3 regions of the Streptomyces sp. NPDC048288 genome follow, and region 1 is predicted to be linked to each of the others. Evidence: riboswitches for the same ligand, from Rfam matches in the RefSeq annotation. Region 1 holds a riboswitch; each other region holds the start of a gene.

Evidence for each region. Region 1 has a riboswitch for cobalamin ahead of ACGFZS_RS42645 (ribonucleoside-diphosphate reductase subunit alpha). Riboswitches for the same ligand answer to the same signal wherever they lie in the genome.
Region 2: linked by a shared signal. The riboswitch ahead of ACGFZS_RS05965 (cobalamin biosynthesis protein) and the one ahead of ACGFZS_RS42645 (ribonucleoside-diphosphate reductase subunit alpha) in region 1 are both predicted to bind cobalamin.
Region 3: linked by a shared signal. The riboswitch ahead of metE (5-methyltetrahydropteroyltriglutamate--homocysteine S-methyltransferase) and the one ahead of ACGFZS_RS42645 (ribonucleoside-diphosphate reductase subunit alpha) in region 1 are both predicted to bind cobalamin.

Annotation. Positions count from the first base shown of each region.
Region 1 is NZ_JBICZD010000016.1:162,845-168,346, reverse strand. Features, by position in the region: gene ACGFZS_RS42650 (ribonucleotide-diphosphate reductase subunit beta) at 1-31, opposite strand, end outside; gene ACGFZS_RS42645 (ribonucleoside-diphosphate reductase subunit alpha) at 31-2,400, opposite strand; cobalamin riboswitch at 2,528-2,676, opposite strand; gene mctP (monocarboxylate uptake permease MctP) at 2,857-4,485, opposite strand; gene ACGFZS_RS42635 (DUF3311 domain-containing protein) at 4,482-4,751, opposite strand; gene ACGFZS_RS42630 (GntR family transcriptional regulator) at 4,875-5,502, opposite strand, start outside.
Region 2 is NZ_JBICZD010000001.1:1,326,492-1,331,993, forward strand. Features, by position in the region: gene cobN (cobaltochelatase subunit CobN) at 1-873, opposite strand, end outside; gene ACGFZS_RS05960 (cobyric acid synthase) at 870-2,402, opposite strand; gene ACGFZS_RS05965 (cobalamin biosynthesis protein) at 2,399-3,340, opposite strand; cobalamin riboswitch at 3,440-3,582, opposite strand; gene ACGFZS_RS05970 (hypothetical protein) at 3,734-3,961, opposite strand; gene ACGFZS_RS05975 (anion permease) at 3,981-5,225, opposite strand; gene ACGFZS_RS05980 (lysozyme) at 5,402-5,502, opposite strand, start outside.
Region 3 is NZ_JBICZD010000006.1:405,779-411,280, reverse strand. Features, by position in the region: gene ACGFZS_RS23830 (DUF1254 domain-containing protein) at 1-539, shown strand, start outside; gene metE (5-methyltetrahydropteroyltriglutamate--homocysteine S-methyltransferase) at 1,146-3,464, opposite strand; cobalamin riboswitch at 3,647-3,843, opposite strand; gene ACGFZS_RS23820 (3-hydroxybutyryl-CoA dehydrogenase) at 4,056-4,883, opposite strand; partial or broken gene ACGFZS_RS23815 (Cro/Cl family transcriptional regulator) at 4,863-5,006, shown strand; partial or broken gene ACGFZS_RS23810 (methylenetetrahydrofolate reductase) at 4,955-5,383, shown strand.

The DNA.
Region 1 (5,502 bases):
CGGGGTCGAGAAGGTTCTGGTTACTGGGCATTACTGGCAGGCCTCGCAGGACTCGGGGTTCTCAAGGGAGCAGGCGACGGCGTCGGGGTCGGCCGTCTGCTGCACGGGGATGGTGGCCTGGGCCTGGGCCGCTCGGGCGATCCGGGTCGCCGGGCGCGAACGCAGGTAGTACGTCGTCTTCAGGCCCGACTTCCAGGCGTACGCGTACATCGAGGAGAGCTTGCCGATGGTCGGCGTCTCCAGGAACAGGTTCAGGGACTGGGCCTGGTCCAGGTACGGGGTGCGGGCGGCGGCCATGTCGATCAGGCCGCGCTGCGGGATCTCCCAGGCGGTGCGGTAGAGGTCGCGCACGTCCTGCGGGATCCACACGAAGTCCTGCACCGAGCCGTTCGCCTCGCGCAGCGCCTCACGGGTCCGGGCGTCCCAGACGCCGAGGCTCTTCAGCTCCTCCACCAGGTACGAGTTGACCTGGAGGAACTCGCCGGAGAGCGTCTCGCGCTTGAAGAGGTTGGAGACCTGCGGCTCGATGCACTCGTACACGCCCGCGATCGAGGCGATGGTGGCGGTGGGCGCGATGGCGAGCAGCAGGCTGTTGCGCAGACCGGTGCTCGCGATCCGCGCGCGCAGCGCCGCCCAGCGCTCCGGCCAGGTGAACTCGACACCGTAGTGGTCGGGGTGCAGCACACCCCGCGCGGTACGGGTCTTCTCCCAGGCCGGCAGCGGGCCGCAGCGCTCGGCGAGGTCGGCGGAGGCCTCGTACGCGGCGAGCATGATCCGCTCGGCGATCCGGGTGGAGAGCGCCTTGGCCTCGGCGGAGTCGAAGGGCAGCCGCAGCTTGAAGAAGACGTCCTGGAGGCCCATCGCACCGAGCCCGACGGGACGCCACTTGGCGTTCGAACGGCCCGCCTGCTCGGTCGGGTAGAAGTTGATGTCGACGACCCGGTCGAGGAAGGTCACCGCGGTGCGGACCGTCTCGTCCAGCCGCTCCCAGTCGATGTCACCGGTCGCCGTGTCGACGAACGCGCCGAGGTTGACCGAGCCGAGGTTGCAGACAGCCGTCTCGCCGTCGTCCGTGACCTCCAGGATCTCCGTGCAGAGGTTGGAGGAGTGGACGACATGGCCGGGGACGGCCGTCTGGTTCGCGGTGCGGTTGGCCGCGTCCTTGAAGGTCATCCAGCCGTTGCCGGTCTGCGCGAGGGTCCGCATCATCCGGCCGTACAGGTCGCGGGCCGGGATGGTCTTGCGGGCGAGCCCGTCGGCCTCCGCCTTGCGGTAGGCCGCGTCGAACTCCGCGCCCCACAGGTCCACCAGCTCCGGCACGTCGGAGGGGGAGAACAGCGACCACGGCTCGTCGGCGTTGACCCGGCGCATGAACTCGTCCGGGATCCAGTGCGCCAGGTTCAGGTTGTGCGTACGGCGGGCGTCCTCACCCGTGTTGTCGCGCAGTTCCAGGAACTCCTCGATGTCGGAGTGCCAGGTCTCCAGGTAGACCGCGGCCGCGCCCTTGCGCCGGCCGCCCTGGTTCACGGCGGCGACCGAGGCGTCCAGGGTCTTCAGGAACGGCACGATGCCGTTGGAGTGCCCGTTGGTCCCGCGGATCAGCGAACCGCGCGAACGGATCCGGCTGTACGACAGCCCGATGCCGCCGGCGTGCTTGGAGAGGCGGGCGACCTGGTGGTAGCGGTCGTAGAGGGAGTCCAGCTCGTCCTTCGGGGAGTCGAGGAGGTAGCAGGACGACATCTGGGGGTGCCGGGTGCCGGAGTTGAAGAGGGTGGGGGAGGAGGGGAGGTAGTCGAGGCGGCTCATCAGCCGGTAGAGCGCGGCGACTTCGTCCAGCGCGCGGGAGGTGTCGCCCTCGGCGAGGCCGGCCGCGACCCGGAGCATGAAGTGCTGGGGGGTCTCGATCACGCGCCGGGTGATCGGGTGGCGGAGCAGGTAGCGGCTGTGCAGCGTGCGCAGGCCGAAGTAGCCGAAGCGGTCGTCGGCGGCCGGGTCGACCAGGGCGTCGAGGCGGGCCGCGTGGATCCGGGCGAACTCGGCGGTGCGGTCGGCGATGAGGCCCTCGCGGTGGCCGACGGCGACCGACTCCGTGAAGGACGTCACGCCCTGCGAGGCGGCCTCGGCGCGGACGGAGACGGTGAGCAGGCGGGCGGCCAGCCGCGAGTAGGCGGGGTCCTCCGAGATCAGACCGGCGGCGGCCTCGGTGGCCAGCTCGCGCAACTCCGACTCGTCGGCCCGCGCGGACCGGCCGCGCAGCGCGGCGGCGGCGACCCGGCCGGGGTCGGCGTCGGGGAGGTCGGCGGTCAGCTCGGTCAGGATCCGCAGCAGGGCCGTTCCGGGACCGTCGGTCTCCGGCACGGTCGTGGTCGCTGAAGCCGGTTCGGCTGGCGCGATGGTCACGTGGGGCTCTCCCTCGCTCGGCACGGGGCCTGGCGGAGGGCAGCGGGCAGCGCGAGCGCGCGGGGGCGCGCGTCGAGAGACCCTGGCCCACTCCACGAGGCCCGGACGTCAGAACACCCGGGCCGGATTGGCCGGGTGCGCTGTCGACAGGTCCTCGGACTGACTCTCGTGCACAGATGTGCACAAGTACACCGTTGCGGGACAGTTCCGGATTCGCACCGGATTCCCCTGTGGCGGCAGCGAGCATGAGCATACATCTAGTGCCGGGTTGTCGTGTCACCCCCAGATGTTGTGTCGCGGAGGTGTCGGAGCGTCAGGTGATCTGTACGGTGAGATACGAGGAGCGGGCCGCCGAGGGGGTGCTCTCGGTGGCCCGCTGCGGGTTCGTCGTGGTTGCTCGCGCCCACGCGGCGGAGCCGCAAATCGATACAGCCCCGCGCCCCTACGGGGCGCGTTTCAGTGGGCGCTTCCTGCGACGGCTGGGGGGAGTTCCACTTCTACACCGGGGTCGCCCGCGTCCGCCGTGTAGTCCGTCGGCTGGGTCTCGTCGATGCCTTCCGGGGCCTTGAGGGCCTTGAGGGCGAAGGTGAGGACCACGGTGACCACCACGTTCATCACGAACGCCGTGAGGCCGATGTAGCCGATCTCACCGATGCCGGGGATCTCCTTGGCGCTGCCGCCGAAGTGCTTCTGGGTGGGGGAGGCGACGCCGTAGGCCGCGACCGTGCCGTAGACCATGCCGACCGCCCAGCCCGCGAGCAGGGCCCAGCGGTGGAACCAGCGGGTGAACAGGCCGCCGACCAGGGCCGGGAAGGTCTGCAGGATCCAGATGCCGCCCAGCAGCTGGAAGTTGATGGCGACCGTCTTGTCCATGGTGAGGACGAAGACCAGCGCGCCGACCTTCACCAGCAGGGAGACGATCTTGGAGACCTGGGCCTCCTGCTTCGGTGTGGCGTCCGGCTTGATGAAGTCCCGGTAGATGTTGCGGGTGAAGAGGTTCGCGGCCGCGATGGACATGATGGCCGCGGGGACCAGGGCGCCGATGCCGATCGCCGCGAAGGCCACGCCCGCGAACCAGTCCGGGAACATGTTCTCGAACAGCTGGGGGATCGCCAGCTGGCCGTTGGTGACCTTGACGCCGGCCGCGATGGCCATGAAGCCCAGCAGGGCGAGCAGGCCGAGCATCAGCGAGTACAGCGGCAGGATCGTGGTGTTGCGGCGGATCACGTCACGGCTCCTGGAGGAGAGCGTCGCGGTGATCGAGTGCGGGTACATGAACAGGGCGAGCGCGGAGCCCAGCGCCAGCGTGGCGTATGTCCACTGGTTGGGATCGGCCGGGGTCAGCGCGCCGCGCGGCTTGCCGGTCGCCGGGTTGGTCTGGGCGAAGGCCTGGCCCGCCTTGGCGAAGATGTCGTCGAAGCCGCCCAGCTTGATCGGGATGTAGATGATCGCCACCGCGATGACCAGGTAGATCAGCCCGTCCTTCACGAACGCGATCAGGGCGGGGGCGCGGAGGCCGGAGGAGTAGGTGTAGGCCGCCAGCACGCCGAAGGCGATGAGCAGCGGCAGGTCCTTCACGAACCAGTTGGTGCCGTCGCCGCCGCCGACGCCCATCACGTCGAGGACCGCCTGGATGCCCACGAGCTGCAGCGCGATGTATGGCATCGTTGCCAGGATGCCGGTCAGGGCGACCGCGAGCGAGAGCCCCTTGGAGCCGAAGCGGCCGCGGACGAAGTCCGACGTCGTCACATAGCCGTGCTTGTGGGACACCGACCACAGCCGGGGCAGGAACGTGAAGATCAGCGGGTAGACCAGGATCGTGTACGGCACCGCGAAGAAGCCGGCCGCGCCCGCCGCGTAGATCGCCGCCGGTACGGCGACGAAGGTGTACGCCGTGTAGAGGTCGCCGCCGAGCAGGAACCAGGTGACCCAGGTGCCGAACGACCGGCCGCCCAGGCCCCATTCGTCGAGCGAGTGCTCGTTCTCGGCCTTGCGCCAGCGCGCGGCCAGGAAGCCCATGACCGTGACGGCCAGGAAGAAGAAGACGAAGACGCCGAGCGCGACGCCGTTCACACCGTCCTTCACCGCTGCGCACCCCCGTTCACGCTCGCGGCCCTGCGGGCGCGCTGGTCACGCTGCCACAGCTGGTACGCGGTCATGGTGAGCGCGGTGGAGATCAGCACCCACAGCATCTGGTACCAGTAGAAGAACGGGATCCCGATGAACTCCGGGTCCGTCTTGGCGTACGACCCCACCCACAGCATCGCCACGAAGGGCGCGACGAGGCAGACGGCGATGATCACGCGCACCGGTGTCACCACCGGGCGTCTCGTTTCCGGTACTTCCGACATTCCGCGGCTCCGTCCCCTGACCGTTCGCCTGTGTAATGCGCAGGCAATCTAGGTCACGGCGTCAGGGGAGCGGAAGTAGCCGTCGGGCCATCGGTATGTCGATTCTGTGAAGGGTGCTTCGCGTCAGTCCTGCGGGCGCTTGAGGCGGGCCACGAACTTGTAGCGGTCGCCGCGGTACACCGAGCGCACCCACTCCACCGGCTGGCCCTCGCGGTCCAGGGAGTGCCGGGAGAGCATCAGCATCGGCAGGCCGACGTCGGTGCCGAGCAGGCCGGCCTCGCGCGGGGTGGCCAGCGAGGTCTCGATGGTCTCCTCGGCCTCGGCGAGATGGACGTCGTACACCTCGGCGAGGGCGGTGTAGAGGGAGGTGTACTTGACCAGGGAGCGGCGCAGCGCCGGGAAGCGCTTCGCGCTCAGGTGGGTGGTCTCGATGGCCATGGGCTCGCCGTTGGCCATGCGCAGCCGCTCGATGCGCAGCACCCGGCCGCCTGCGCTTATGTCGAGCAGTCCGGCGAGCCGGTCGTCGGCGGTGATGTAGCCGATGTCCAGCAGCTGCGAGGTCGGCTCCAGGCCCTGGGCGCGCATGTCCTCGGTGTACGAGGTCAGCTGGAGCGCCTGGGAGACCTTCGGCTTGGCGACGAAGGTGCCCTTGCCCTGGATGCGCTCGAGGCGGCCCTCGACCACCAGCTCCTGGAGGGCCTGGCGGACGGTGGTGCGGGAGGTGTCGAACTCGGCGGCCAGCGTGCGCTCG
Region 2 (5,502 bases), on a different contig from region 1:
GGAGAACGGGACCGTGATCAGCCGTCCGTCGAACTCCGGGATGGCGACCTGCATCGCCGCGTCCATGGGGGAGAGGGCGGCGTCCGACTCGTCCCAGGCGCTCTTCGAGGAGGTCAGGCAGAGGCCCTGCAGCACCGGCACGTCGAGGTCGGCGAGCGCGCCGATGTCCCAGGCCTCCTCGTCGCCGCCGGCCGAGGCGTGCGAGGCGTGGGTGCCGCCGGCCGCCAGGACGGTGGCGACCAGCGCGTCCGCCCCGGCGAGGGTCTCGTACAGCCCGGCGTCCGCCCCGCGCAGCGAACCGCAGTACACCGGAAGGGCGTTGGCGCCGTGCGCCTCGATCGCCTGGCACAGGGTGTCCACGAAGGCGGTGTTGCCGCTCAGTTCATGCGCCCGGTAGAAGAGCACGCCGACCGTGGGGCGGCCCTCCTGGATCTCGTACGAGCCGTGCACCCCGAACTCGGGCATCTTCTGGGGCTCGTCGAACCCCTCGCCGGTCAGCAGCACGGTGTCGGACAGGAACCGGGACAGTTCGGTGAGGTTGGCGGGCCCGCCCTCGACCAGGTACCTGAGGGCCTCGGCCACCACACCGGCCGGCACCGACGACTCGGCCATCAACTCGGCGTCCGGCACCGCCTCGCCGCCGAGCAGCACGGTCGGGATCCCGGCGGCCTTCAGCGCGGCGAGCCCGTCCTCCCAGGCCCGCTTGCCGCCGAGCAGCCGTACGACGGCGATGTCCGCGCCCTCGACGAGCGCGGGCAGTTCCTCGGCGACGTCGACGCGCGTCGGATTGCCGATCCGGTAGTCGGCACCGGAGGCGGCCCGGGCCGCCAGCAGATCGGTGTCGGCGGTCGACAACAACAACACAGTGCTCATGCGGGCGCTCCCGGTGGAATGAAAGGCAGTCCTTGCGGCGCGCCCGACTCGATGAGCCGCCAGAGCGCGTCGGTGTCCGCGTGCTGTTCGATCAGGTCGCCGAGCCGGTCGAGCTGCTCCTCGCGCAGCGCGGCGAACGAGGTGTCGGGGGCCGGCACGAACCGGCGGCCCGCGGCGGCCGCCACCTCGCGCAGGAAGGCCCGCCGGAAACCGTCCGACTCCAGGGAGCCGTGCCAGTGCGTGCCCCAGGTCTGCCCGACCCGGCACCCGTCCAGGCTGTGTCCATGGTCGTCAGAGATGAACGCGTCGCCTCCCGTGACGTCGGCGACCCCGTGATGGATCTCGTACCCCTCGACCCGCTCGCCGAGTGCCCTCCCCTCCGGCCGGGTAAGGATCTTCTCGGGGGCGAACCGCACCCTTAGGGGCAGCACCCCGAGACCCTCCACCCGCCCCCGCCGGCTCTCCACCTCGTCCTCGATGTGCTCACCGAGGATCTGGAAGCCGCCGCAGATGCCGAGGACCGGCCGCTGCTCGGCGGCCCGGCGGCGCAGCGCGTCCGCGAGCCCCCGTTCGTGCAGCCACTCCAGGGCCCGGACCGTCCCCCGGGTCCCCGGAATCACGACGAGATCGGCGTCGGCCAGCTCCTCCGGCCGGTCCACGAACCGCACCACGACCCCGGGTTCGGCGGCCAGCGCGTCCACGTCCGTGAAGTTGGACATCAGCGGGACGGCACAGACGGCGACCCGGAGCACGTCCGCGCCGACGGGCGGGGCGACGGCCGACTCGCGGACGGTCCCGCGCAGCGAGACCCGCAGCCCGTCCTCCTCGTCGATGCCGAGGCCGTGCCGGAAGGGGAGGACGCCGTACGTCTGCCGCCCGGTCAGCCCGTGCAGCATGTCGAGGCCGGGCTCCAGCAGGCTCACGTCCCCCCGGAACTTGTTGACGAGGAACCCGGCGACGAGTTCCTGGTCCTCCCGCGAGAGCAGCGCGACGGTCCCGAAGAAGGAGGCGAACACGCCCCCGCGGTCGATGTCCCCCACGACCAGCACGGGAAGCCGCGCGTTGCGCGCGATCCCCATGTTCACGATGTCCGTCCGCCGCAGGTTGATCTCGGCGGGACTGCCGGCGCCCTCACAGATCACCGCGTCATACGTGCCCCGCAACTCCGCGAGACAGTCGAGCACGGTCCCGAGCAGCTTCTGCTGCCGCCCGCCGTGGTAGCCGCGCGCACTGAGCTCACCGACCGGCTTCCCGAGCAGCACGACCTGACTGCTCTGCTCGCCACCCGGCTTGAGCAGCACGGGATTCATCAGCGCGGTCGGCTCGACGCGGCAGGCCTGCGCCTGCATGGCCTGGGCCCGCCCGATCTCGGCGCCTTCGCGGGTGACGAAGGAGTTGAGGGACATGTTCTGCGCCTTGAACGGCGCGACCTTCACCCCCTGCCGCACCAGCCACCGGCAGATACCGGCGGTGACGACGCTCTTGCCGGCGTCGGAGGTGGTGCCGGCGACGAGGAGACCACCGTTCATGACGTCCGTCCCTTCGCGACGAGGCGTGCGGTGACGGTCGCGCCGAGCGCGAGCACCCCCACACGACGGGAGACCCGTACCGCCCGCCGGATGTCCGCGACCGCCACGGCCCGCCCCTTCTGATTCAGCACGGGCCGGTGCTCGACCCGGCCGCCGTACGACAACGTCCCCCCGAGCCGGACCCCGAGCGCCCCCGCGAACGAGGCCTCCACGGGCCCGGCGTTGGGACTCGGATGCTTCGCGGCGTCGGCCCGCCAGGCCCGCACGGCACCCCGGGCGTCGCCACCGGCGACCGTGGCCAGTACGGCCGTCAGCCGCGCCCCCGGCCACCCGGCGACGTCGTCCAGCCGGGCGGAGGCCCAGCCGTAGCGCCGGTACCGCGCCGACTTGTGCCCGACCATGGCGTCCAGCGTGTTCACCGCCCGGAACCCGAGCAGCCCCGGCACCCCGGCCACGGCCCCCCACACCAGCGCGCCCACGACGGCGTCGCTGGTGTTCTCGGCGACGGACTCCACGACGGCCCGGGCGATCCCGTCGGCGTCCAGGGCCTGCGGGTCCCGCCCGCACAGATGCGGCAGCCGGGCGCGGGCGGCCTCGACGTCCCCCGCCTCCAGGGCGTGCCCGACGGCCAGGGCCTCACGGGCGAGTGAAGTGCCGCCGACGACGGCCCAGGTGGCGGCGGCGGTGAGGGCTGTGGAGGCGGCGGTGGACGGTCGTACGACCCGCTGGGCCAGGGCGCCCAGCGCCACGGCGCCGCCGGCGCACACGGCGGTGTGCAGCGCGCCCCACCCGCGGTGGTCCCGCCACAGCACCCGTTCCACGGCCCCGGCCGCCCGCCCGAACGCGGCGACCGGATGCCCCCGGCGAGGATCGCCGAGCAGCAGGTCACCGAGAAGGCCGGCGGCGGCGCCGTACGCGAAGACGCGATCGGCACCCATCGGCTCAGCCGGCCGCGGGGTCGGGGAAGGGCCGGGTACGGAACCTCGATCGGCAGCCGCGCATGGCGATATGTCCTCACTCAGGGTGTCCACGCCCTGGTTCGACGAGACCGGCGGTGAGAGTTCCTGGCTCCCGGGGATTGCTACCCCGGTGACAGTGGCGGGACCGCGCCGGATTCACACCGGCTTCCTCTCTTGCCGCCGTACATGGCTCAGGAAGTCCACCATGCCCCCGGAAGAGCCGTCAACTTGCCGTTGACCTGCGAGGGGAGAGTGTGCGAAGGCCCACACCGGTTGCCCGGCGGGACTCCTGGGGCATGACGAAGGGCATGACGAAGGGCATGACGAAGGCTCCTCCCCGGACGTGCGGGGGAGGAGCCTTCCGGGCCTCGGTCAGGCCTTGGCCACGATCAGGTGGATGCCGTACGCGACGGCGGCCGCGCAGCCCGCGAAGCAGAGGTAGGCGGCGGTCACGGCGAGGGCCGCCGAGTTGCCCTGGGCGGTGGCGCGTTCGCGGGCGGAGAGGCCCTTGATGCCGAGGGTGAAGAGGGCCACCAGGCCCACCGCGACCACGAGGCTGACGCCGAAGACGGAGCCGATGGCTGCCCAGTCGATGTTCATGTCGGTTCTTCCTCGGGGGTCAGACGGTGGCGGCCGGGTCGGTCGCGGGAGCGGCGGGGGAGGGGGAGGGGATGGTGGCCGTCAGGCCGTCCGTGACGGTGCCCGCGGGCGGCGGGGTCACGGCGGCGATCGCCGTGGTCACCACACCGGCCGGCTCGCCGGCCTCGGTGTCGATGACGTTGGTGCTGTCGACGACCTCGCGGCGGGACAGCTTCCAGATCGTGGCGCTGGCGGCCACCAGGAAGACGGCGACGACCGCGGTGCCCCAGTCGCCGAGGTCCGTCACGGACTCGGCGAGCGCGCCGACCAGTGCGGCGGCCGGGAGCGTGAGCAGCCAGGCGATCACCATGCGGGTCGCGGTGGACCAGCGGACCGTGCCGCCCTTGCGGCCGAGGCCCGCGCCCATCACCGAGCCGGAGACGACGTGCGTGGTGGAGAGGGAGAAACCGAGGTGGGAGGAGGCCAGGATGGCGGTGGCCGCGCTGGTCTGGGCGGCGAAGCCCTGCTGCGGCTGAAGGTCGGTCAGGCCCTTGCCCATGGTGCGGATGATCCGCCAGCCGCCGATGTAGGTGCCGAGCGCGATGGCGAGACCGGCGGAGAGGATGACCCAGGTGGGAGGGTTCGAGCCGGGGGCGATCGAACCGCCCGCGATCAGCGCGAGGGTGATGATGCCCATCGTCTTCTGCGCGTCGTTGGTGCCGTGCGCGAGCGAGACAAGGCCGGCCGAGGCGATCTGGCCGGCGCGGTAGCCCTTGCGGGTGGCCTCGTCCTCGGCGTTCTTCGAGAGCGCGTAGGACAGGCGGGTGGCGAGCGTCGCTGCGAGGCCCGCGACGAGCGGGGCGGCGACCGCCGGCAGCAGGACCTTGGTGACGAGCACGTCGCCGTGGACCGCGCCGAAGCCGGCCGAGGCGACGGTGGCGCCGATCAGACCGCCCATGAGGGCGTGCGAGGAACTGGAGGGCAGGCCCACCAGCCAGGTCACGAGGTTCCAGAGGATCGCGCCGACCAGGGCGGCGAAGATGACCTCGGGGCGGATGCCGTTCTCGTCGACGAGGCCCTTGGAGATCGTGTTGGCGACCTCCACGGAGAGGAAGGCGCCCACCAGGTTGAGCGCGGCCGACATGGTCACCGCGATCTTGGGCTTGAGCGCGCCGGTCGAGATGGTCGTGGCCATCGCGTTGGCGGTGTCGTGGAAACCGTTCGTGAAATCAAACGCGAGTGCGGTGACGACCACAATCGCGAGGATCAGCGAGAAGCTTTCCATTTACCCAGACAATCTTTAGAGGTCATCAGCCGTTGGACCGTAGGCAACCTGAATGAACGGAAGGTGAACTGGGGTGGGCTTGAGGGTGTCGCAGATCGGGTCCATGAAGAAGGGCGCCCGGGTCGCCGTTCCGTTTCCGGTCCGGCGGCCCAGGCGCCCCTAGGTCGGCCTCGGGATCAGAGGCCCAGGGTGAACGACTTCAGCCGGCCCATCGACCCGTTGAAGAGATTCTGGTCACCCGGCAGGGTGCCGCTGTTGTCGTACTGCCAGAAGGTCC
Region 3 (5,502 bases), on a different contig from region 1:
ATGCCACGCTGGTGAAGGACCTGTTCGAGTTCCGCAACATCGGCATCCCGCTCGACCACCACTGGAGCACCCAGCGCAACGGGGCCGCGTTCGGTGGCGACTACCTCAGCCGTACGGCGATGGGCAAGGCGAACATCTTCGTCAACACGCCCGCCGAGACCGCGTACTTCTACCAGGACCTGGACCGCGACGGCGAACCCCTCACCGGCGAACACGGCTACACGCTCACCTTCCCCGCCGACGCCCTCCCCCCGGTCAAGGGCTTCTGGTCGGTGACCCTCTACAACGAGCACCACTTCTTCCACCCCAACCCGCTGAACCGCTACTCCCTGGGCACCAAGAACAAGGACCTGCGCCTGGCCGACGACGGCTCCCTGACCCTGTACGCGTGCACCCGACCGCCCGCCGACCAGGACCACCGCTCCAACTGGCTGCCCGCCCCGGCCGGCCGCTTCGCGCTCTATCTGCGCGCCTACTGGCCCGACCCGGCGGCCCTCGACGGAACCTGGCGGCCCCCCGCCGTCGTCAGGACGAACTGATCGCCGACGTGCGCCGGCCGGTGAGCCACGACACTCGCCCTCGGGCGGTCAGGCGGCGAGCCGCGAGGACCACCTCGGGACGGTGCGGTGCCGGGCGGCTGCGTGCCGAGTACCCCTGCCTCCTGGCCCTGGTGGAAGATCCGTGGCCGGGGCCCGTCCGCCATCAGCCGCAGCTCGAAGGTAGGGTTCTCGTACGGCGTGGGGGCCCGGCTCGGTGCGAAGGGCGGCCGAACGCTGTAGGCGCTCAACACTGTCTCGCCCCTCCCCTCGATAACGTTCCATGGTCACGAAGTGCGGTCAGGGCAGCAGGTCTTGAGCCTCGCGGAAGACGAATCGGGAAACGGACGTACGGCCGCCGAGGGGTGGAGCCGTACTTGGCCACGGGCCCGCACCCGAATCTTCGCGGTCTGGCTGCCGGGCTGTCCGCGCATGGCGAGGAGACTCTCGAACTCCTTCGCGGACACCGCGATCATGGGCTTGCCGTCCACGACGATCTGCCGCGGTTTGCTCCGCGCCGATGAGCCCCCTCCTGTGCCTTGGCGATGGCCGTGCTGCTGCACGGGGCCGGGACGCTTGTGGCGTCCCGGCCCTGGTACGGGCGTCCGGTCAGGAGGCGGGCAGCTCACTCCGGACCGTGCGGGCGGCGGCGACCAGGTTCTCCAGGGAGGCCCGGGTCTCGGGCCAGCCGCGGGTCTTCAGGCCGCAGTCGGGATTGACCCACAGCCGCTCGGCCGGGATCGCCTTGAGGCCGGTGCGCAGCAGCCCGGCCGCCTCCTCGGTGCTCGGGACGCGGGGGGAGTGGATGTCGTAGACACCCGGTCCGGCCTCGCGCGGGTAGCCGTGCGCGGCGAGTTCGCGGGCGACCTGCATGTGCGAGCGGGCCGCCTCCAGGCTGATCACGTCGGCGTCGAGGTCGTCGATGGCCTGGACGATGTCGCCGAACTCGGCATAGCACATGTGGGTATGGATCTGGGTGTCCGGACGGACTCCGGCGGTGGTGAGCCGGAATGCCTCGGTCGCCCACGCGAGGTAGGCGTCCCGGTCGGCGGCCCGCAGCGGCAGGGTCTCGCGCAGCGCGGGTTCGTCGACCTGGATGACCGAGGTCCCTGCTGCCTCCAGGTCGTCGACCTCGTCGCGCAGGGCGAGGGCGACCTGGCGGGCGGTGTCGCCGAGGGGCTGGTCGTCACGGACGAACGACCAGGCCATCATGGTCACCGGGCCGGTCAGCATGCCCTTGACCGGGCGGTCGGTGAGGGACTGGGCGTACGACGTCCAGCGCACCGTCATCGGCTCGGGCCGGGAGATGTCCCCGACGAGGACCGGCGGACGGACGTACCGGGTGCCGTACGACTGGACCCACCCCTGCTGCGTGGCGAGGTACCCCGTCAGCTGCTCGGCGAAGTACTGGACCATGTCGTTGCGCTCGGCCTCGCCGTGGACCAGGACGTCGATGCCGGACTTCTCCTGGAAGGCGATGACCTCCTGGATCTCGGCCTTGATGCGCTCCTCGTACCCGGCGGTGTCGATGCGCCCGGTGCGCAGGTCCGCACGGGCGACCCGCAGTTCGCCGGTCTGGGGGAACGACCCGATGGTCGTCGTGGGCAGCAGCGGCAGCCCGAGGTGGGCGCGCTGGGCGGCGGCGCGCTCGGCATACGGCTGGGAGCGGCGGCCGTCCGTGTCCGTGACCGCGGCGGCGCGGGCGCGCACGGCGGGGTCGTGGGTGATCGGCGAACCCGCGCGGGAGGCGAGGTCGGCGCGGTTGGCCGAGAGCTCGCCGGTGATGGCGTCGGTGCCCTGGGCAAGCCCCTTGGCGAGGGCGACGATCTCGGCCGTCTTCTGCTGGGCGAAGGCCAGCCAGCGCAGGATCTGCGGTTCGATGTCCTTCTCGGCGGTCGCGTCGAGCGGCACGTGCAGGAGCGAGCAGGAGGCGGCGACGTCGACCCGGTCGGCCAGGCCGAGGAGGGTGCCGAGGGTGGACAGCGACTTCTGGAGGTCGTTGATCCAGATGTTGCGGCCGTTGACGACCCCGGCGACCAGCCGCTTGCCGGGCAGCCCGCCGACTGCGGCCAGGGCGTCCAGGTTGGCGGCCGCCGCCTCGGTGAAGTCCAGCGCCAGCCCCTCGACCGGGGCCTTGGCCAGTACCGGCAGAGCGTCGCCGAGCCGGTCGAAGTAGGAGGCGACCAGGAGCTTCGGCCGGTCCGTGAGGGCGCCGAGGTCGCGGTACGCACGGGCCGCGGCGTCCAGCTCGGCCGGGGTGCGGTCCTGGACCAGGGCGGGCTCGTCGAGCTGCAGCCAGTCGGCGCCGGCCGCGCGGAGGTCGGCGAGGACCTCGGCGTACACCGGCAGCAGCCGGTCCAGGAGGGTGAGCGGTTCGAAGTCCGCCGGAGCGCCAGGGGCCGGCTTGGCGAGGAGAAGGTAGGTGACCGGCCCGACGAGCACCGGGCGGGCGGTCAGGCCGAGGGCCAGGGCCTCCTGCAGCTCCGCGACCTGCTTGGCGGGGTTCGCGGTGAAGACGGTGTCGGGGCCCAACTCGGGCACCAGGTAGTGGTAGTTGGTGTCGAACCACTTGGTCATTTCCAGCGGCGCGACGTCCCGCGTGCCGCGGGCCATGGCGAAGTAGCCGTCGAGCGCGTCGGCGTCGACGGCGGCCCGGTGGCGGGCCGGGATCGCGCCGGCCATGACGGTGGTGTCGAGGACGTGGTCGTAGTACGAGAAGTCGCCGGTGGGCACCTCGTGGATGCCGGCCTCGGCGAGTTGCTTCCAGTTGGCGGTGCGCAGTTCGGCGGCGGTGGCACGGAGGGCGTCGGCGGTGACGCGGCCCTTCCAGTAGCCCTCGATCGCCTTCTTCAGTTCCCGGTTCTGGCCCTGGCGGGGGTAGCCGTACACGGTGGCCCGTGCTGCCGCGGCCGCGGACTCGGTGGTCACGGAGATCTCCTTCGCGAGACGATTCCCTGAGATCCCGGAGACGGGACGAGAGCGCGAAGGGGTGACGAACCGGACGGCGACGACCTCGCGCGGGAAAGGCACGGTCGTCCCGTCAGGTATGTACGCCGACCCGCCCTCGAGGTCACCGGGGTGTCCGCGCACGGAACGGTCCGCGCACGGGCAGTTGGCAGGTCTTCGGACTTGCGGGCACGTCCTCCGGTCTCCCGGCGGACACCTACTGGCCGTCGCTTCCCAGGCCCGGTACGTCGGACCCAGTGCGTATGACGGCGGTCGTTCCCGCTCACCGCTGCGGGGCAGTCCCGGATTCTCACCGGGTTCCCTCTTGCGACACCCCGCCTGGCGGACGGGGCGAACCAGCTGCTCGGGCCAGCCTACGGGTTCTCGCCCCGCGCGGAAGGGAGCCGTCCAGCACCCGGAAGGTGACGGGGAACACTTCAGGACACGCCAGGAGCGGCACGCGGAGGGGCGGGAAGCGTCGCACACGCGCTTCCCGCCCTTTTCCCGTCGCGCCGCGCGGGACCCTCACCCCTGCGGCGGCGCGGGCCCCTCAGCCCGCGTCGTACCAGGCCCTCAGCCCTGGTCGTAGGTGTGGAGCCCCCGGCCGGACTTACGGCCGAGCAGTCCCGCCTGCACCATCCGCTGGAGCAGCGGCGGCGGGGCGTAGAGGGGTTCCCGGAACGCGTCGTGGAGGGACTCCGCGATGGAGGCGACGGTGTCCAGGCCGATCAGGTCGGCGAGCTTGAGCGGGCCCACGGGGTGGGCGCGGCCCAGTTCCATGCCGGTGTCGATGTCGGTGGCGGTGGCGGTGGCGAAGCCGGATTCAGCCATTCGGACGGCTGCGAGGAGGTAGGGGATGAGCAGGGCGTTGACGACGAACCCCGCCCGGTCCTGGGAGCGGATGCCCGTCTTGCCGAGGACCGCGGTGGCGAATTCCGTCGCGGTCGCCACCGTCTGCGGTGACGTGTGCAGGGAGGTCACCACCTCGACCAGCGGCAGGACGGGGACCGGGTTGAAGAAGTGCAGGCCGACGACCCGGTCCGCACGGCTGGTCGCCATCCCCAGCCGCATGACGGGGATCGAGGAGGTGGTGGTGGCCAGGACGGCCGCCGGGTCCTCGACGATCTTGTCGAGGGCGGCGAAGATCTCCGTCTTGGCGTCCGGGTTCTCGATGACGGCCTCGACGACGAGCTGCCGGTCGGCAAGATCGTCCGGGCTGCCGGCGAGGACGAGGCGGGCGAGGGCGTCGTCGGCGGCTTCCGGGGCCAGCTCGCCACGCCGCACGGCACGGTCCAGGGAGTCGGCCACCCGGTCGCGGGCGGTGCGGGCCGCGATCGCGTCCGCCTCGCAGACGACGGTGTCCAGCCCGGCCCGGGCACAGACCTCGGCGAACGGCTGCACCGCTACGACGAGAAAGTGCGCACCCTTCACCTCTCCCCACGGCTGCGCCCCGGCCGGCGCGCCTTCCGCATGACCACCCGACTCGCCCTGCTGGAGCACGGCGAGGACCTCGACCGCCAGGCCTGATCAAGGAGTCGGGCGACTTCTGCGTCGGTGTCGCGGCCTTCCCGGAACTGCATCCGCGCTCACCCGACTGGGACGGCGAGATCAGGCACTTCGTGGACGAGTGCCGGGCCGGAGCCGACTACGCGATCACCCAGATGTTCTTCGACGTGGACACCTACCTACCTGCGTTTCCGCGACCGCGTGGCGGCCGCGGGATGTCCGACGCCGGTCATCCCGGAGATCATGCCGGTCACCACGATCCGCTCGCTGCGCCGCATCCCCAGCCTCAGCACCGCCGCCTGATCGGCGAGGAAGCCCCCGGCCTCCACTTCATGACCATGGACTTCTCCCAGGCGACGACGGAGATCTACCGAAACCTCGGCCCGCAGGTCTGAGGCTGCCTCCGCTGGTCCCGTTGAGGTCCGGGTGCCGGTGGCCAAGCGGCCGGAGCCGAGGTCAGGGAACCGGCGCGACCGCGACACCGCTTACCCTCGGTCTTCACACACCGATGGTC